DNA from 2 places in the Pseudarthrobacter sp. Y6 genome. Region 1 is predicted to be linked to the other one. Evidence: riboswitches for the same ligand, from Rfam matches in the RefSeq annotation. Region 1 holds a riboswitch; the other holds the start of a gene.
The links. Region 1 has a riboswitch for thiamine pyrophosphate ahead of thiO (glycine oxidase ThiO). Riboswitches for the same ligand answer to the same signal wherever they lie in the genome.
Positions count from the first base shown of each region.

Region 2: another riboswitch for thiamine pyrophosphate. It lies ahead of thiD (bifunctional hydroxymethylpyrimidine kinase/phosphomethylpyrimidine kinase); the one in region 1 lies ahead of thiO (glycine oxidase ThiO).

Region 1 covers NZ_CP189574.1:1,549,476-1,557,350, forward strand. Annotated here, with positions in the region: gene ACQCSW_RS07430 (PHP domain-containing protein) at 1-226, shown strand, start outside; gene ACQCSW_RS07435 (hypothetical protein) at 383-748, shown strand; gene ACQCSW_RS07440 (DNA-methyltransferase) at 821-1,693, opposite strand; gene ACQCSW_RS07445 (DEAD/DEAH box helicase) at 1,702-3,393, opposite strand; gene ACQCSW_RS07450 (RNB domain-containing ribonuclease) at 3,686-5,191, opposite strand; gene thiE (thiamine phosphate synthase) at 5,256-6,032, opposite strand; TPP riboswitch at 6,060-6,179, shown strand; gene thiO (glycine oxidase ThiO) at 6,172-7,518, shown strand; gene thiS (sulfur carrier protein ThiS) at 7,515-7,751, shown strand; gene ACQCSW_RS07470 (thiazole synthase) at 7,756-7,875, shown strand, end outside.
Region 2 covers NZ_CP189574.1:2,021,480-2,029,354, reverse strand. Annotated here, with positions in the region: gene ACQCSW_RS09705 (glutamate-5-semialdehyde dehydrogenase) at 1-1,204, opposite strand, end outside; gene proB (glutamate 5-kinase) at 1,231-2,379, opposite strand; gene obgE (GTPase ObgE) at 2,390-3,979, opposite strand; gene rpmA (50S ribosomal protein L27) at 4,096-4,359, opposite strand; gene rplU (50S ribosomal protein L21) at 4,421-4,729, opposite strand; gene thiD (bifunctional hydroxymethylpyrimidine kinase/phosphomethylpyrimidine kinase) at 5,002-6,585, opposite strand; TPP riboswitch at 6,568-6,665, opposite strand; gene ACQCSW_RS09675 (Rne/Rng family ribonuclease) at 6,767-7,875, opposite strand, start outside.

The DNA of each region.
Region 1 (7,875 bases):
GCTGGGGCTCGAGATCGAGCATCGTGACAACCCGGAGGAGGGACGGGACTTTCTGCGCGGGCTTGCCGCCGAGCACGAGCTTCTGGTGACGGGGTCTTCCGATTACCACGGTGCGGGCAAACCCAATCGTCTGGGGGAGAATCTGACGGCACCGGAGGTTCTGGCCCGGATTGAGGATCTTGGTACGGGCACTCCGATTGTCCGCCCGCCGTCGCGCCGGCCCTGAGCGGGATGCTGGACCACATCGGGCGGCGGGTAGCGGCAGGATATTGACTAATAACCGCTGCTGAGTATCGTTTCCGGCATGGGGACTCCGGACAGGAACCGGATCCAATCAAGGTCTCGTCGAAATGAAGTTCAAACTACGGCCGACGGAGTCACCATGTTCAAGAAAGTTTTTGCTGTTGCCGGAGCGACGGCGGCACTGATGTTAGTAGGTTCTGCGGCGTTTGCGGACGACTGCGTCAATGTCAGTCGTGCCGCGGCCGCTTGCGGCTGGACCTGTCAGGGGCCTGTGGTGGAGGGCAACTGGGTATGGCTTCCCAGCATCGGTGTTCCTGAATGGGGCTGGGGGTTCGCGACGCCGGGCTCCGTGCCGTCCGTCGGCTTCGGCTTCCCCGGCAGCAACGGCAACTACCTCAACCAAAGTGGCGGATTCTCGTGGCTGCTGGAGAATGGCGTCTGCGCCAACGGCAACACGGCGCGCCAAACCAGCCATGGTATTCAGAGCGGCTGCGGGGTGCACTAGCGCGGCAATTCCAGACCCAACTGACTCGCAATAGATGTCGTTTTGGAGCGTCAAAACGACATTAAATGCGAGTCAGTTGGGCGGCACCGAGACAAATTCGGCGTGGGCACCCAGGCGCTTGGCCATCACGTCGATGGCGGGCTGGTTTTGGTCCACACACACGAACTTCCGGTCCAGTTTGGCCGCCACAGCGCCCAGGGTTCCGGAACCGGCGAAGAAGTCCAGGCACCAGTCACCGGGCCGGCTTGACGCCGACACCACACGGCGGATGAGGCCCTCGGGCTTCTGCGTGGGGTAGCCGGTTTTTTCCTTGCCCGTCGGGGAGACGATGGTGTGCCACCAGACGTCGGTGGGCAGCTTGCCCAGCTCCCGCTTCGCCGGTGTCACCAGGCCGGGCGCCATATACGGCTCCCGGTCCACCTCGGCGTTGTCGAAGTGGTACTTCGCTGGATTCTTGACGTACACGAGGATGTTGTCGTGCTTTGTGGGCCAGCGGTACTTGGCGCGGGCACCGTAGTCGTAGGCCCAGATGATCTCGTTGAGGAAGCACTCGCGGCCGAAGATCGCGTCAAGCATCACCTTGGCGTAATGGACTTCCCGGTAATCCAGGTGGAGGTAGAGCGTGCCGTCGTCCGCCAGCAGGCGCCAGGCTTCCACCAGCCGGGGTTCCAGGAATGACCAGTAGTCACTGAAGGCGTCATCGTACCGGTGCAGGGCGCCCTTGATGGTGTCGTAGGAACGCCCCTTGAAGCCCACGCGGTCGCCGCCACCGTCGGTGTTCAGCACCATCCGCGTTTCCTGGCGCTTCTGGACCCTCCCGGTGTTGAACGGCGGGTCAACGTATATCAAGGTGAAGGCGCCGTCCGGCAGCGAGGGGAGGAACTCCGCGTTGTCCGCGTGAACCACCAGGTTGCTGCCGTCCGGCGCCCAGACGGTGTCAGTCATCGAGGCTTTTATGCCTCGGTGCTGCCGGGCTGCGCGCCGTTTTCGGCGCCAGCCACCACTTCACCGTTGCGGCGGCGGGTGCGGGTCCGGCTGCGGCGGGCACGGGGGTCCACTTCGCCGTCGGCCGGAGCCGCAGTGGCCGGTTCCGGGGCGGGGCCGGTGCCGGCGGTCGCCGCATCAGAGGTACGACGACGGCGGTCGCCGGAGCGTCCGCCGGTCTCGCCGGCGCGGCGGCTGGTGGAGCGGCCGGCGTCACGGTTGCTGTCGCGGCCGCCATCGCGCCCGCCGTCACGGCCACCGCTGGGGCGGGTGTTCTTCTTACCGGTCTCGCCCAGGTCCTCAAGGACCTCGGCGTCGACGCCGGCCAGCGTGCGCTTGTTACGCGGCAACCGGCCCTTGGTGCCCTCGGGGATGTCCAGTTCGGAGAACAGGTGCGGCGAGGAGGAGTACGTCTCCACGGGCTCGGGGACGCTCAGCCCAAGTGCCTTGTTGATCAGGCCCCAGCGCGGCATGTCGTCCCAGTCAACGAAGGTCACTGCGGTGCCCTTGTTGCCGGCGCGGCCCGTGCGGCCCACGCGGTGCAGGTAGATCTTTTCGTCTTCAACGCACTGGTAGTTGATGACGTGCGTGACGTCATCAACGTCGATGCCGCGGGCGGCCACGTCGGTGGCAACCAGTACGTCAACCTTGTTGTTGCGGAAGGCACGCAGGGCCTGTTCGCGGGCGCCCTGGCCCAGGTCACCGTGGATGGCGGCGGCGGCGAAGCCGCGGTCCACGAGTTCCTCGGCAACCTTCGCGGCGGTGCGCTTGGTTTTGGTGAAGATGATGGTCCGGCCGCGGCCGCGGGCCTGCAGGATGCGGGCAACAACTTCGATCTTGTCCATGCTGTGGGCCCGGTAAATAAGCTGGCGGATGTCGCGCTTGGTGAGGCCTTCGTCGTCCGGATCGGCGGCCCGGATGTGGGTGGGCTGCGTCATGTAGCGGCGGGCCATGGCGATGACCGGCCCTGGCATGGTGGCGGAGAACAGCAGGGTCTGGCGGACCGCTGGGGTACCGGCGATGAGCGTTTCCACGTCCGGGAGGAAGCCGAGGTCCAGCATTTCGTCGGCCTCGTCAAGGATGACCATCTTGACGTTCTTCAGGACGAGGTGCTTCTGCTTGTAGAGGTCGATAAGGCGGCCGGGAGTACCGACGACAACCTCGACGCCGTTCTGCAGGGCCTCCACCTGGGGCTCGTAGGCACGGCCGCCGTAGATGGTGGTGATGCGGGCGTTGCGCTTGCGGGACGCGTTCTGGAGATCGTTGGCTACCTGGACGGCCAGTTCGCGGGTGGGCACAATGACCAGGGCCTGCGGTGCGCCGGGAACGGCGAGCTTGTCAAAGCCGACGTCGTCCGGACCCACCACACGCTGCAGCGCGGGAATGCCGAAGCCGAGGGTCTTGCCGGTGCCGGTCTTGGCCTGCCCGATGATGTCGTGGCCCGAAAGCGCCACCGGCAGGGTCATGGCCTGGATGGGGAAGGGATGGGTGATCCCGGCGTCGGCGAGGGACTCCACGATGTCGGCGCGGACATTGTAGTCAGCGAAGGATTTCTCCTCGATCTCGTGCGGCTTCTCGTCCGAGATGATGGTTTCTTCGGGTTCGATCGTCTCGATGCCGGAGTCGTCAGTCAGGATCTGGTGGGTATGCAATTCACTCACAGGGGAGTTTCCTTATTCATTTGGGCATTGGCGCTGCCTGCTCAACGGGCCGGCCAACGTGGCCGTTCCGGAGCACGCTCTGGCGCGCAAGCAAATCCAGTGGAAGCCGATCGCGGGCTATCAAAATGCTGGCACTGGTGACCAACGGGTGCATCTCAAGATCGCGTAGGGGCGGGCTTGTTGAATTCAAAATCAAGGAAATCAACGACCGGGCATCCATATCTACTTCTTCAGTCTAGCCGTACGGACCCTGAATCCCGGCTTTGGGCCGATCGGGCGGGGCGCAAAACCTTCAGGCCAGCAGCTCGAAGTGGACCTCGCGGGCGGCAATATCGGAGGAGATCAGGCGGACCCGCACCTTGGTGCCGGATTCCAGGTCGCCGCCGCACCGGGCTGTCACGGCGGGTTCGGCGATCTGGATGATCCCCGAGGGGCCGTTCCCGTTTTTTGCAGCACCGTTCTTGGTGCCGTTGCCGTTTTTCCCGCCGCCGTTGCCGTTGTCTTTTTGCGGCTTGGCGCCGGAAATGACGATCGCATCGAATTCCTGGCCCACATGGTTGACCAGGAGCGCGGCCTCTACGGTGTCCAGCGCCATGCGTTCCATCCGCGATGCGAGCTGGTCGGAGCCGGCCATGATCTCCGGCAGGGACGGCAGGGCTACCCGTGCCCAGTCCGGTACCTGCTTGCCGTTGCTCAGGGCTTCGCAGATCACCAGGACAAAGCGGTCGATAAGACGCCGGAGTGGTGCTGTGGTGTGGGCATAGGCGGCGCCGATGGCGGACTGGATGGCGTCTTCCGGGACTGTGCCGTCGAACGCCGTGTAACTGGCGCCGCGGAACAGCATACCGGCGGAGTGCAGGATGGCCAGTTGCCGGGGCTCGGTCGGATCAAGGCTGCGGAGGTATTCGCCGTAGCTGATTTTGCCGTCCCACGGCTTGCCCAAGGCCTCGGTCTGGAGGCGGAAATGACGCAGGGAGCGCTCGTCCGGCGCGGGCATGGTGCGCAGGATGCCCACTTTTCCCGCCAACATCAGGTTTGCCGCCGCCATCCCGGTCATCAGGGAGATCTGGGCATTCCAGTCCTCCACCGGAAGCTGCGGCGCCGCGGCAATCCGGTAGCCGCCGTCGGGTAGTTGGACGATTTCCTGCTCAGGCATGTTCAGGCTCGCACCGCCGCGGCGGCGCTCCAGCTCGACGCGCTTGAGCCCTACTTCTTTCAGGAGCTGCAGGACGGGACCAGCCGTCCCGGCGTCGAGTTCGGCTTGTACTCCCTTGTAGCTCAGCTTGGCCCGGCTGCGGATGGAGGCCCTCCGGACAGTCACAGTGGAGACCTGCGCCGCGTCGTCCAGCCCGAACTCCCAAACATAGGCGGAACACAGCTGCCCGGCCAGGAGGCTGCCGGCCCCTTCGCTGATGACCTCCGGGTGCAGCGGGATACGGCCGTCAGGGGCGTAGAACGTCTGGCCCCGGCGGCGGGTCTCTGCGTCCAGTCCGCCGCCGGGGCGGACAAAGGACGGCACGTCAGCGATGGCGTAAAGCACCCGGTAGCCAGTGCCCGCGCGTTCGATGAACAGCGCCTGGTCCAGGTCAGTGGACGACGCCGGATCGATGGTGAGGAAGTCCACATCCGTCAGGTCAGCGCCCGGCAACTCGTGTGCGGCCACTGCCGCTTCCGCGTCCCGGACCGCCTCCGCCGGGTAGGGCCCCGGCAGTTCCAGCTCTGTCCGCAGGGCGCTCAGCGCCGCCGCGAGGTCGTTCGTCTGCTCGTGGACGTTGGGGGCCAACCTATGATGTGACACGAAAGTCAGGTTAGCCCGATTTCCACGGAACGTGCACGCCCAACGTCCGCCACGCGGGGGATTGTCAGGATGCGCCTGCGTCCAGGGCCGCCAGGAGTGCCGCGGCCGCCGCTGCGGGATCGGAGGCTTCGGTAATGGCACGCACCACAACAATCCTGCCGGCACCGGCCTCCACCGCCTGCTCCACGTTGCCGAGATCGATGCCTCCGATGGCAAACCAGGGCAGCGTGGCCTGGGTGCCACCGGCAGCGCCGACCGCCCCCGCTGCGTACCGCACCAGGTCAAGGCCGACGGCGGCACGACCGGGTTTGGTGGGAGTGGCCCAGACCGGTCCGACGCAGAAGTAGTCCAGGCCGCCTTGGGCATTCAGCCCACCGGACAGCCGGATGGCGCCTTCGATCTGCTCGGCGGTGTGCGTGGAAAGGCCGATCGCTGCGCGTGGGCCGAGCAGGGTGCGGGCGGAAGCGACCGGCAGGTCCTTCTGCCCGATGTGGAAGACGGGGGCGCCGGACAGCATCGCGATATCGGCACGGTCATTGACTGCCCACAGCTTTCCGTGGCGTTCGGCCGCCGCCTGAAGCACGGCCAGCAGCTCCAGCTCCTCCTCCGCCTCGATGGCCTTGTCGCGGAGCTGGATGATGTCCACGCCGCCGGCAAAAGCCGCGTCCACAAACTCGCCAAAGTCCCCACGGTCCCGGCGCGCGTCGGTGCACAGGTACAGCCTGGCGCTGTGGGGGAGTCCGGCGCCTATGCCGCCGGTGGGGTCTGTTTCGGTCAAGGATGCGGGGGCGGAAGAGCTGGCGGAGGACGTGCCTGCAGCGGCGAAGGATTGCGCGTTCATGGAAACCAGCCTAATTCCCCTAAACTGGGCGGGTACTGCGGGAGCCCGTTGCAGCCGTCACAAAGCGGCCGGGCTGAGAGGGCGTCAGAGCCGACCGCTTGACCTGATCCGGCTAGTACCGGCGTAGGGAAGGAACCATGTGCCCCCCGCAATAAGCAGCCCACCTGAGACTGCATCAGCCAGCCCGGCCGCAGGCCTGCACGCCGACGTGGCAGTCATCGGCGGCGGAGTCATCGGCCACGCCATAGCCTGGGAAGTTCGGCGATCCGGCCGTTCCGTTGTGCTGATCGATGACGCGCCCGGGAACGGCGCCAGCTGGGCAGCCGCCGGCATGCTTGCCCCTGTGAGCGAACTGCATTACCAGGAGGAAGACCTCCTTGAGCTGATGCTTGCATCCTCCGGCCTGTGGCCTGCCTTCGCGGCAGCCCTTGCCCTGGCCGGGGCTGGAGATACCGGATATCTGACGACGCCGACCCTCGCCATCGGCGCGGACGCTGCGGACCGCCGGGCGCTGATGGACCTCCGGGCCGTGCAGCAGGCCAGCGGCCTGGTGGTGGAACCCCTGACTGTCCGTGAGGCCAGGACGAGGGAATCCCTGCTCAGCCCGGCCATATCCTGCGCCCTGGACATCCCCGCCGACCACCAGGTGGATCCCCGGAAACTGGTGGCGTGCCTCCAGGAAGTCCTTGCCCTCCACGAACCGGGGGCAGGAACCGCCGTGGCAGGTGCCCGCGCGGGATTCGCCGTTGACCAACGCGCCGCTGCCCTTATCTGGGAGGACGGCCGCGTCAGCGGCGTGACCCTCGCACACGGCGGAAGTGTCCAGGCAGGGGAGACTATCGTGGCCAACGGATTGGAGGCGGCGTCGCTGGATGGGCTCCCGGTTGGACTGCACCTGCCCCTGCGGCCTGTCTACGGTGACATTCTTCGACTGGCTGTTCCGCAGCACCTGCGCCCGCTCCTCACCTCGACGGTCCGCGGAATGGTCCATGGTGTGCCGGTCTACATCGTTCCCCGGCAGGACGGCACGGTGGTGATCGGGGCAACGCAGCGGGAGGACGCGCTCGCCGGGACAGGCGACGCTGCTGTCTCGGCCGGTGGCGTCTACCAGTTGCTGCGTGACGCCCAGGTCCTGGTGCCGGCCGTCTTGGAGCTTGAACTCCTGGAATGCACGGCACGGGCAAGACCGGCGACCCCGGACAACGCACCTCTCCTCGGCCGCGTACCGGTTTCCGCACCAAGGACGCGGAACACGGGGAACATTGCCGGGCTGATTGTTGCCACCGGGTTCTTCCGCCACGGAGTGCTGCTTGCTCCGGCGGCGGCGGCCATCTGCCGGGACCTGCTGGACGGCCCGACGGATCCTCGATGGGGGGCCCTCAGCCCGGCCCGCTTTTCAGGAAAGCACCTGGTAGCCGGCACACCGTCCCCACGCAAGGACATTAGCGGTACGAAGGACCTCGACCCACAGAAGGAATCAGCATGAACATCACCCTCAACGGCTCTCGCCATTCCGTGGCGGCCGACGCCTCCATCACCACCCTCATCAGCCAGATCACGGGCCGTCCCCTAGCAGCCAACGGCCAGGCGACAGACGGGCAGAAACTCGGCGTCGCCGTCGCCCATAACTCCGAAGTAGTACCCCGCAGCCAGTGGTTCGTCACGGCGCTCGCCGAAGGTGACGACGTCGAACTGGTCACAGCAGTCCAGGGAGGCTGACACCATGACAGTAACCGGCAACATCAGTACACAGAACCGGCCCGAGGCTGCAGACAGGCTGGTCATCGACGGCGTCGAGCTCGGCTCCCGCCTCATCATGGGCACGGGTGGCGCACCGAGCCTC
Region 2 (7,875 bases), 470 kb from region 1:
ACGCATTGACGATGACCGCGGCAGAGTCAACCTCGGCGATGAACCGTTCCGCGTTGGCGAGGTCGTTGGTGAGGATTGCTTCGGTGTGGCCGGTAGACCATGTCCGGATGTGCTTGACGGCGTCATCCAGGCTGTCCACCATGGCCACGGCCAGGTCCAGGTCCATATACTCGGTTCCCCAGTCCTCATCCGTTGCCGGCTCGGACTCAATGGATGAAGGCAGGGCTGCGCGGATGCGCTCGTCGGCGTGGAGAGTGACGCCGGCACCGCGCAGCGCGGCGGCGACGGCGGGCAGGACCGTGGACCGCGAATGGACCAGCAGGGTCTCCACGGTGTTGCATACACTGGGCCGCTGGGTCTTGGCGTTCAGCAGGATCTCCACCGCCATGTCCTCGCTGGCAGATTCGTCGATGAAGATATGCACATTGCCCTCGCCGGTCTCGATGACAGGCACGGCAGCGTTCAGCACCACGGACTGGATCAGGTCCCGGCCGCCGCGCGGAATCAGGACATCAACGCGGCCGCGCGCCCGCATCAGCGCATTCGCACCTTCACGGCCGTACTGGTCCACAGTCTGAACGGCGTCCGCCGGCAGCCCGACGGAGTCCAGGGCTTCGCGGAGGATCTGGACGAGTGCTTCGTTGGTGAAGGCGGCAGCAGTACCGCCGCGGAGGATGACGGCGTTCCCGCTCTTGAGGCCAAGACCGGCAATGTCTACCGTGACGTTGGGGCGGGCCTCGTAAATGGCGGCCACCACTCCCATGGGCACGTTGATCTGGCGCAGGCGCAGCCCATTGGGTAGCGTCTGGCCGCGGACCACGTTTCCTACCGGATCCGGCAGGCTGGCCAAGTTCTCCAGGGAAGCCACGAGTCCGTCGATCCGGCTTTCGGTCAGGGTGAGGCGGTCCAGCAGGGCCGCCGACGTGCCGTTGGCTTTGCCGGCCGCAACATCCTTGGCGTTGGCGGACAGGATGAAGTCCTTCCGGTCCAGCAGTGCAGCACCGATTGCCCGGAGGCCACTGTCCTTCAAGGCGCGGTTGGCCCCGGACATCTGGCGGGCAGCCTGCCGTGAGCGGTCAGCGACGGCGTGGACGGCTGCCTCAACCTCCGCCGGAGTGGGGGCACTCCCCTGTTCCGGCCCGGAAGGAACCGCATTCGAATCGTTGGAATTGCCAGGGGCTTGGGAAATCAGTGCCTCAGTCATCCTTCAAGTCTAAGCGAGCGGGCCGCTCAGACCAGAACCAGGTCGTCGATATGGACAACCTCACGGTCGAATCCGCGGCCCAGGGACTCGCCCAGTTCCACTGTGGAGCGGCCCAGCATCTGGGGAAGCTCATCGGAAGAGTAATTAACCAAACCGCGCGCGATGACGGTACCGTCGCCGGCCACCATCTCGACGGCGTCGCCGGCTTCGAAGGTGCCGTCCACCGATGAAATTCCGGCGGGGAGCAGCGAGTAGCGATTGTCCCGCACAGCATGCACGGCGCCGTCGTCAAGAAAGAGCCGGCCTTGGACATGCGCCAGGTGGGCGAGCCACATCATCCGCACGGACTTCCGGCCGCTGTTGACGGTGAACCAGGTCCCCACGTCCTCACCGGCCAGGGCGGCTGCGGCGTTGGCGGTGGAGGTGACCAGCGCCGGGATGCCGGAATCGGCGGCCATGATGGCAGCCTCGACTTTAGTCTGCATTCCGCCGGTGCCTACGCCTGCCTTGCCCGGCTTCCCGATGGTCACTGCCTCAAGATCTTCGGGGCCGTCCACCTGGGGGATGCGCTTGGCGCCCTTGGCGGGCGGGCCGTCGTATATCGAGTCGACGTCGGACAGCAGGATCAGGGCGTCAGCACGGACCAGATGGGCCACGAGCGCTGAGAGCCTGTCGTTGTCGCCGAAACGGATCTTGTGCGTAGCGACCGTGTCATTTTCATTGACCACCGGCACCACGCCGAGGTTGAGGAGGCGGTTCAGTGCACGGAACGCGTTCGCGTGGTGGCTGCGACGCATGAGGTCATCTGCCGTCAGCAGCACCTGGCTGACGGTGACGCCGTGGGCGCCGAAAGCGTGCGTGTAGCGCGCCATGAGCAGGCCCTGGCCCACGCTGGCGGCGGCCTGCTGGGTCGCAAGGTCACGCGGACGCTTCACCAGGCCGAGGGGCGCAAGGCCTGCGGAAATGGCTCCCGAAGAAACCAGGATAATTTCCGTGCCGGCGTTATGTTTGGCGGCCAAGACATCTGAGAGGGCTGTCAGGGACTCTTCCGAGATGCCGCCCTTGATGCTGGTCAGCGACGACGACCCTACTTTGACAACGATCCGGCGGGCCCGGGCGAGCACACTGCGGTCGTCTTTGGGTTCCTCGATGATTACTGCGGAATTTTCGGTCATTTCAGCGGCCTCACTCATCATCTTCAACGTCCAGTCCACCCTCCGTGACCGGCTTGGCAGCGCGGCGGCTGCTGACCGATTCGGTCCAGATGCCGGCCTTGCGCTCGGCTTCGAGCTCGGCGCGGGCGGCGGCCTTGGCATCCTTCCGTTCCTGCTGCTCGTCACGCTTCTGGCCACGGGTGGGGCGGTCGCCGACGTCCGCGAAACGGATATCCGTGCCACGCGGTGATGCGAGCATTTCGGCTCCGGCCATCATGGTGGGCTCCCAGTCGAAGACAACGCCGTCATCTTCGCCGATCACGACTGCGTCGCCCGGCTTGGCGCCCTGCTTGAACAGTTCGTTTTCGACGCCGAGCTTGGCCAGGCGGTCGGCGAGGTAGCCGATGGCTTCCTCGTTGGTGAAGTCGGTCTGCTTGACCCAGCGGACAGGCTTGTCGCCCAGGACGCGGAAGAGCGGTTCGAGGTTCTTTTCCTCGCGGCGGATCTTGAAGCCGGCTTCGTTGACGGCGCGGGGCCGCAGAATCGGCGGCTGGACCTTGGGCGGGGCGGCCGCGAGGGCGGCACGGGCGGCCTGGACGATTTCCGCCATGGCGAAGCCCAGCTGGCGGAGACCCTCGTGGCTGGTGGCCGAGATCTCGAAGACCCGGTAGCCGCGTGACTCGAGTTCGGGGCGGACGAATTCAGCCATGTCCTTGCCGTCCGGGAGGTCCACCTTGTTCAGGGCCACCAGCCGCGGACGGTGGTTCAGCGGAACCACTTCGCCGTCGGCACCCGCGTAGCTCATGTCTACGGAGTACTTGTCCAGTTCGGCCTCGATGATGGCCAGGTCTGCCAGCGGGTCGCGGTCCGATTCCAGCGTGCCGCAGTCGAGCACGTGTACCAGGGCGGCGCAACGCTCCACGTGGCGCAGGAAGTGGTGGCCAAGGCCCTTGCCTTCGCTGGCGCCCTCGATGAGGCCCGGAACGTCTGCAATGGTGAAGCGGACATCGCCGGACTGGACAACACCCAGGTTCGGGATGAGGGTGGTGAAGGGGTAGTCGGCGATCTTGGGCCGCGCGGCGGACATGGCCGCGATCAGGCTGGATTTGCCGGCAGAGGGGAAACCAACAAGCGCGATGTCGGCGATGGACTTCAGTTCCAGCACAATGTCACGGGCGTCACCCTCGATGCCCAGCAGGGCGAAGCCCGGGGCACGGCGCTTCTGCGAGGACAGCGAAGCGTTACCCAGGCCGCCCTGGCCGCCGGCGGCCGCCACGTATTCTGCGCCTTCGCCGACCAGGTCTGCCAGGACGGTGCCGTCCTTGGATTTGACCACGGTGCCGTCGGGCACGGGCAGGATGAGGGTCTCGCCGCTCTTGCCGCCGCGCCAGTCGCCCATGCCGGACCCGCCGTTGGTGGCGTGGCGGTGCGGGGAGTGGTGGTAGTCGAGCAGGGTAGTGGTCTGGTGGTCAACGCGCAGGATGACGTTGCCGCCGTCGCCGCCGTTACCGCCGTCGGGTCCACCCAGTGGGATGAACTTCTCCCGGTGGACGGAGACACAGCCGTGGCCGCCGGTACCGCCGGATACGTGCAGTACTACCCGGTCTACAAAGCTCGCCACGTGGATCTCCTCAGTGCTGTTTCCTGGACGCCCAAGGGCGCCAAGACGATTGTAATGCGGTTAAAAGAATAGTGGAGCGGACCAAATGGCCCGCTCCACCGTTTCAGAACTATTTGTTACTCTGCAGCTGCAGCAGCAACGATGTTGACGACGCGGCGCCCGCGGCGGGTGCCGAACTGGACGGCTCCCGGAGCCAGTGCGAACAGAGTATCGTCGCCGCCACGGCCAACGCCGGCGCCCGGGTGGAAGTGGGTGCCACGCTGGCGGACGATGATCTCGCCTGCGGAAACTACCTGGCCGCCGAAGCGCTTGACGCCGAGGTACTGGGCGTTGGAGTCACGACCGTTGCGAGTGGAACTCGCGCCTTTTTTATGTGCCATTTGAAATGCCTGCCTTTAAATTCTGGGGAATCTGCTGAAGAACCTGAACAGTAACGAAGAGTTACTTGATACCCGTGATCTTGACCTTGGTCAATTCCTGACGGTGACCCTGGCGCTTCTTGTAACCGGTCTTGTTCTTGAACTTCTGGATGACGATCTTCGGACCACGGAGGTCTTCGAGGATCTCAGCCGTAACCGTTACCTTGGCCAGGTCCGCAGCAGCAGAGGTGACTTTGTCACCGTCTACCAGGAGCAGTGCGGGCAACTCAAAGGTGCTGCCGGCTCCACCGGGGACGCGGTTCAGGGTAACGAAGTCTCCAACGGAAACCTTCTCTTGGCGGCCGCCTGCGCGGACAATCGCGTACACCACTTGGGAACTCACTTCTCTCGACGTTTATTACTAAATTTGCGTGCTGAACCCGTTTCCATAATTGGCTGGGCTCTCGCTGTGCCTCAACGCCGTGGGGTCGTAACCCAAGTGTTGGCGTAAGCACCGAAGATCAAGAATACGCTAATTTTGCCTTCGGCCGCAAATGAGGCTGGTTACGGTCCGTTGTCTGTGATAGGACCCACAAGCAGGTACTGCACTGACAATCCAAAACCGTGCCTGACTATCGTACAGGCCGCGCGGGCCCAAGACCGTCAGGCGTGAATACGCGGCGCGTCGAAGAATTCCACTTCGAACCGGCATGACTGCCTGAACGCCACCAGCATCGCCGCACGTTCAGCCGCGGATGCGCCTCGTCCGGCATCATCAGCCAAGGCGATCGCGTCGCGGGTGGCCTGCGCGAAGTCGTCGTCAGCATAGGCACGCAGCCAGTCAGCATAAGGATGCGCCGCCGGTGCAGCGGCAGCCAGGAACTCCGCGTGGAGGGTCTGCCCCACCTCGGCGTACAACCAGAAGCACGGCAGCACCGCCGCCATGAGGACCGCGTAACTGCCGGAGGCCGAGGCTGCCAGCAGGTGGTCCACATAGGACTTGGTGACAGGTCCAAGGACGGATTCCACGGTCCTGGTGCTCAGCCACGTGCGGTGCAGTTCAGATTCGACCTCAAGGCATTGCCGGGCCGACTTTGCCCAGAACAGCTGGGCAGCTTCCGTGGGGGCCAGCGCACTGGCCCGGGCGAGGACGCGCGAATAGCCGTTGAGGTAAATGGCATCCTGGGCGAGGTAATAGGCGAACTGTTCTTCAGCCAACGTGCCGGCCGCAAGGTCGCGGATGAAGTCCAGTCCGTAGATGGCCTCCAGATCCGGTGCCGACGCCCGCCGCAGCGTCTGAGCGAATTCCCCGACTGCCGGAACCTCCTGCATGTGATGGAAGTGGTTGATGGGGCCCTGGCCCCCGCCCACCTCCAACTGGTCCGAGGCCTGCAGCGCGCCAACCAGCCAAGGCTTAACTTTCCGCAGTGCGGCCTCCCAGTCCCCCAGCCTGGCCTGAGCCGTAGCCATGGCCGACGACAGCGAGCAGCCGGTGCCGTGACTGTTGCGGGTGGGGATCCTGTCCCCGCTCACTTCCACCACCTCCTGGGCGAGCAGCCCGGCGGCGTTGACCAGGGCATCCGGGCACGCACCGCCGTCGAGATGGCCGCCCTTGACCAGGACGGTGGCACCGGTCGCGGCGGACAACCGCTGCCCTTGCCCGAGCGCATCAGGCCAATCCCGCGCCTGCGGCTCCCCCACCAGGATGGCCAGTTCGGCCAGGTTTGGGGTGATCAGGTCCGCGAGCGGGAGCAGCCCCCGCAGGGCTGCCTCGGCAGACTCGTGCAGCAGCCGGTCTCCGCTGGTGGCCACCATCACAGGATCAAGAACGACGACGGCGGGACGCACCCTTTCCAGCCAGTCCCGCACCACGCCAATCACCGCAGCGTCGCCCAGCATGCCGATCTTGACCGCGTCGATGGTGATGTCGTCGCTGATGGCATCGAGCTGCTGGCCCAGGAAGGTCGCCGGCGGGACGTGAACCGCCTGGACCCCCTGCGTGTTTTGGACTGTCAGAGCGGTGATGGCCGCCATGCCGTAGCCGCCAAGAGCCGCAATGCTTTTGAGGTCGGCCTGGACGCCCGCGCCACCTGAGGGATCCGAGCCGGCAATGGACAGCACACGGGGGACCTCACGCAGCACCTGGACCGCAGAAGAGCGGCCTAGTGCAGGCCGGACCTCAGCGGGGGTTGCCGTGGTTGGGGGCGTTGCAGGAGGAAGGACAGAAGTTGAAGCCAAAGGAGACATCCCTTCGCCGGTGCTAACCGGACAGGTTCAACGGGTGTGGATCTCAGCCGGCTCTCTGCGCGGCACCCCGTGTCAGTCACCAGCCTAGCGTTCCTCGGGACTTAACGCCGGACGCCCGGACGCAGCCTGTGATCCACAGGCACGTCCGGGCGCCGCTGTATTGGCTCGCCCTAGTGTTCGGTCAGAGCTCCGAGGCCGGAACCCCTACGCCCAGGATGATAGGCGCATTGGTGACCGCCGGCTTGTCAGCCACAGGAGCCCTGACGGGCTCCGGGGCCTTGGCGGCATGCATGTGTCCAGCGGCAGCCCCCGGAACGGCTTCGTGATGCTCCACGGACGTGGCGTTGGCTGCGCCCTGGGCACGACTGGCACTCCGGTTACGCCGCGGACGGCGGGCGCGGGGCTGCTCGGTGTGGTCGGAGTAGTCCTTCTCCGCCACGGCAGGCTGCTGCTGCTGACGGGCAGGTTCGGCCGGCTGGCTTTCAGTTGCCTGGACTGCCGACGGCTTGCTTTCCGCTACAGGGGCCGGCTCGCCAAGGTGGGCGAAGGCCTCCGCGAGGCGGTCAAGTGTCAGGGCAGGTGCGTGCGGATGGTCTTCGTGGTGCTCTACGAACGGCAGCACTACCCGCTCGCCGCCGAACGTCAGCACAGCTGCCGGGCGGCCGTTGGAGTCCGTCTCGGACCGCTCAGCCGGAGCCTGCACCGGCGCAGCGGGCAGCTGGCCCGCGGCGGCTGATGCGTGAGCCACTTCGTCGTCGTGCATGTGCGCAGCGTGGGCTGCGGCCGCAATGTTCGCAAGCGCTGCCCGCGTGGCCTCAGCCTTGGCATGGCGCTCGGCGTCACTCGGTTCCGGGTGGACCGTGTGGATCTGCACCGGAGCTGCCGGTGCAGATTCCAGCGGCTGGCCGCCGCGTCCGCGGCGGCGCTTCCGGTCAGTGCGGCCACCCGGCTGGCTGTCCGGGCGCTGGCTGTCGGTGCGCTGTGTGTCGCTGCGCAGGTTGTCTGTGCGCTGGCTGTCAGGGCGGTGATCCGCGCGCTGCACGTGGTGCTCGGCGGCTACGGTGTTGGCGCGGCGGTGTTCCACGGGGTCGTTGTGGGTGACGATTCCGCGGCCTGCACAGGTTTCGCACTGCTCCCCGAAGACTTCCAGGAGCCCGGTGCCCATCCGCTTGCGCGTCATCTGCACGAGGCCCAGCGAAGTCACTTCGGCCACCTGGTGCTTGGTACGGTCGCGGCCCAGGCATTCCACCATGCGGCGGAGGACCAGGTCGCGGTTGGATTCGAGGACCA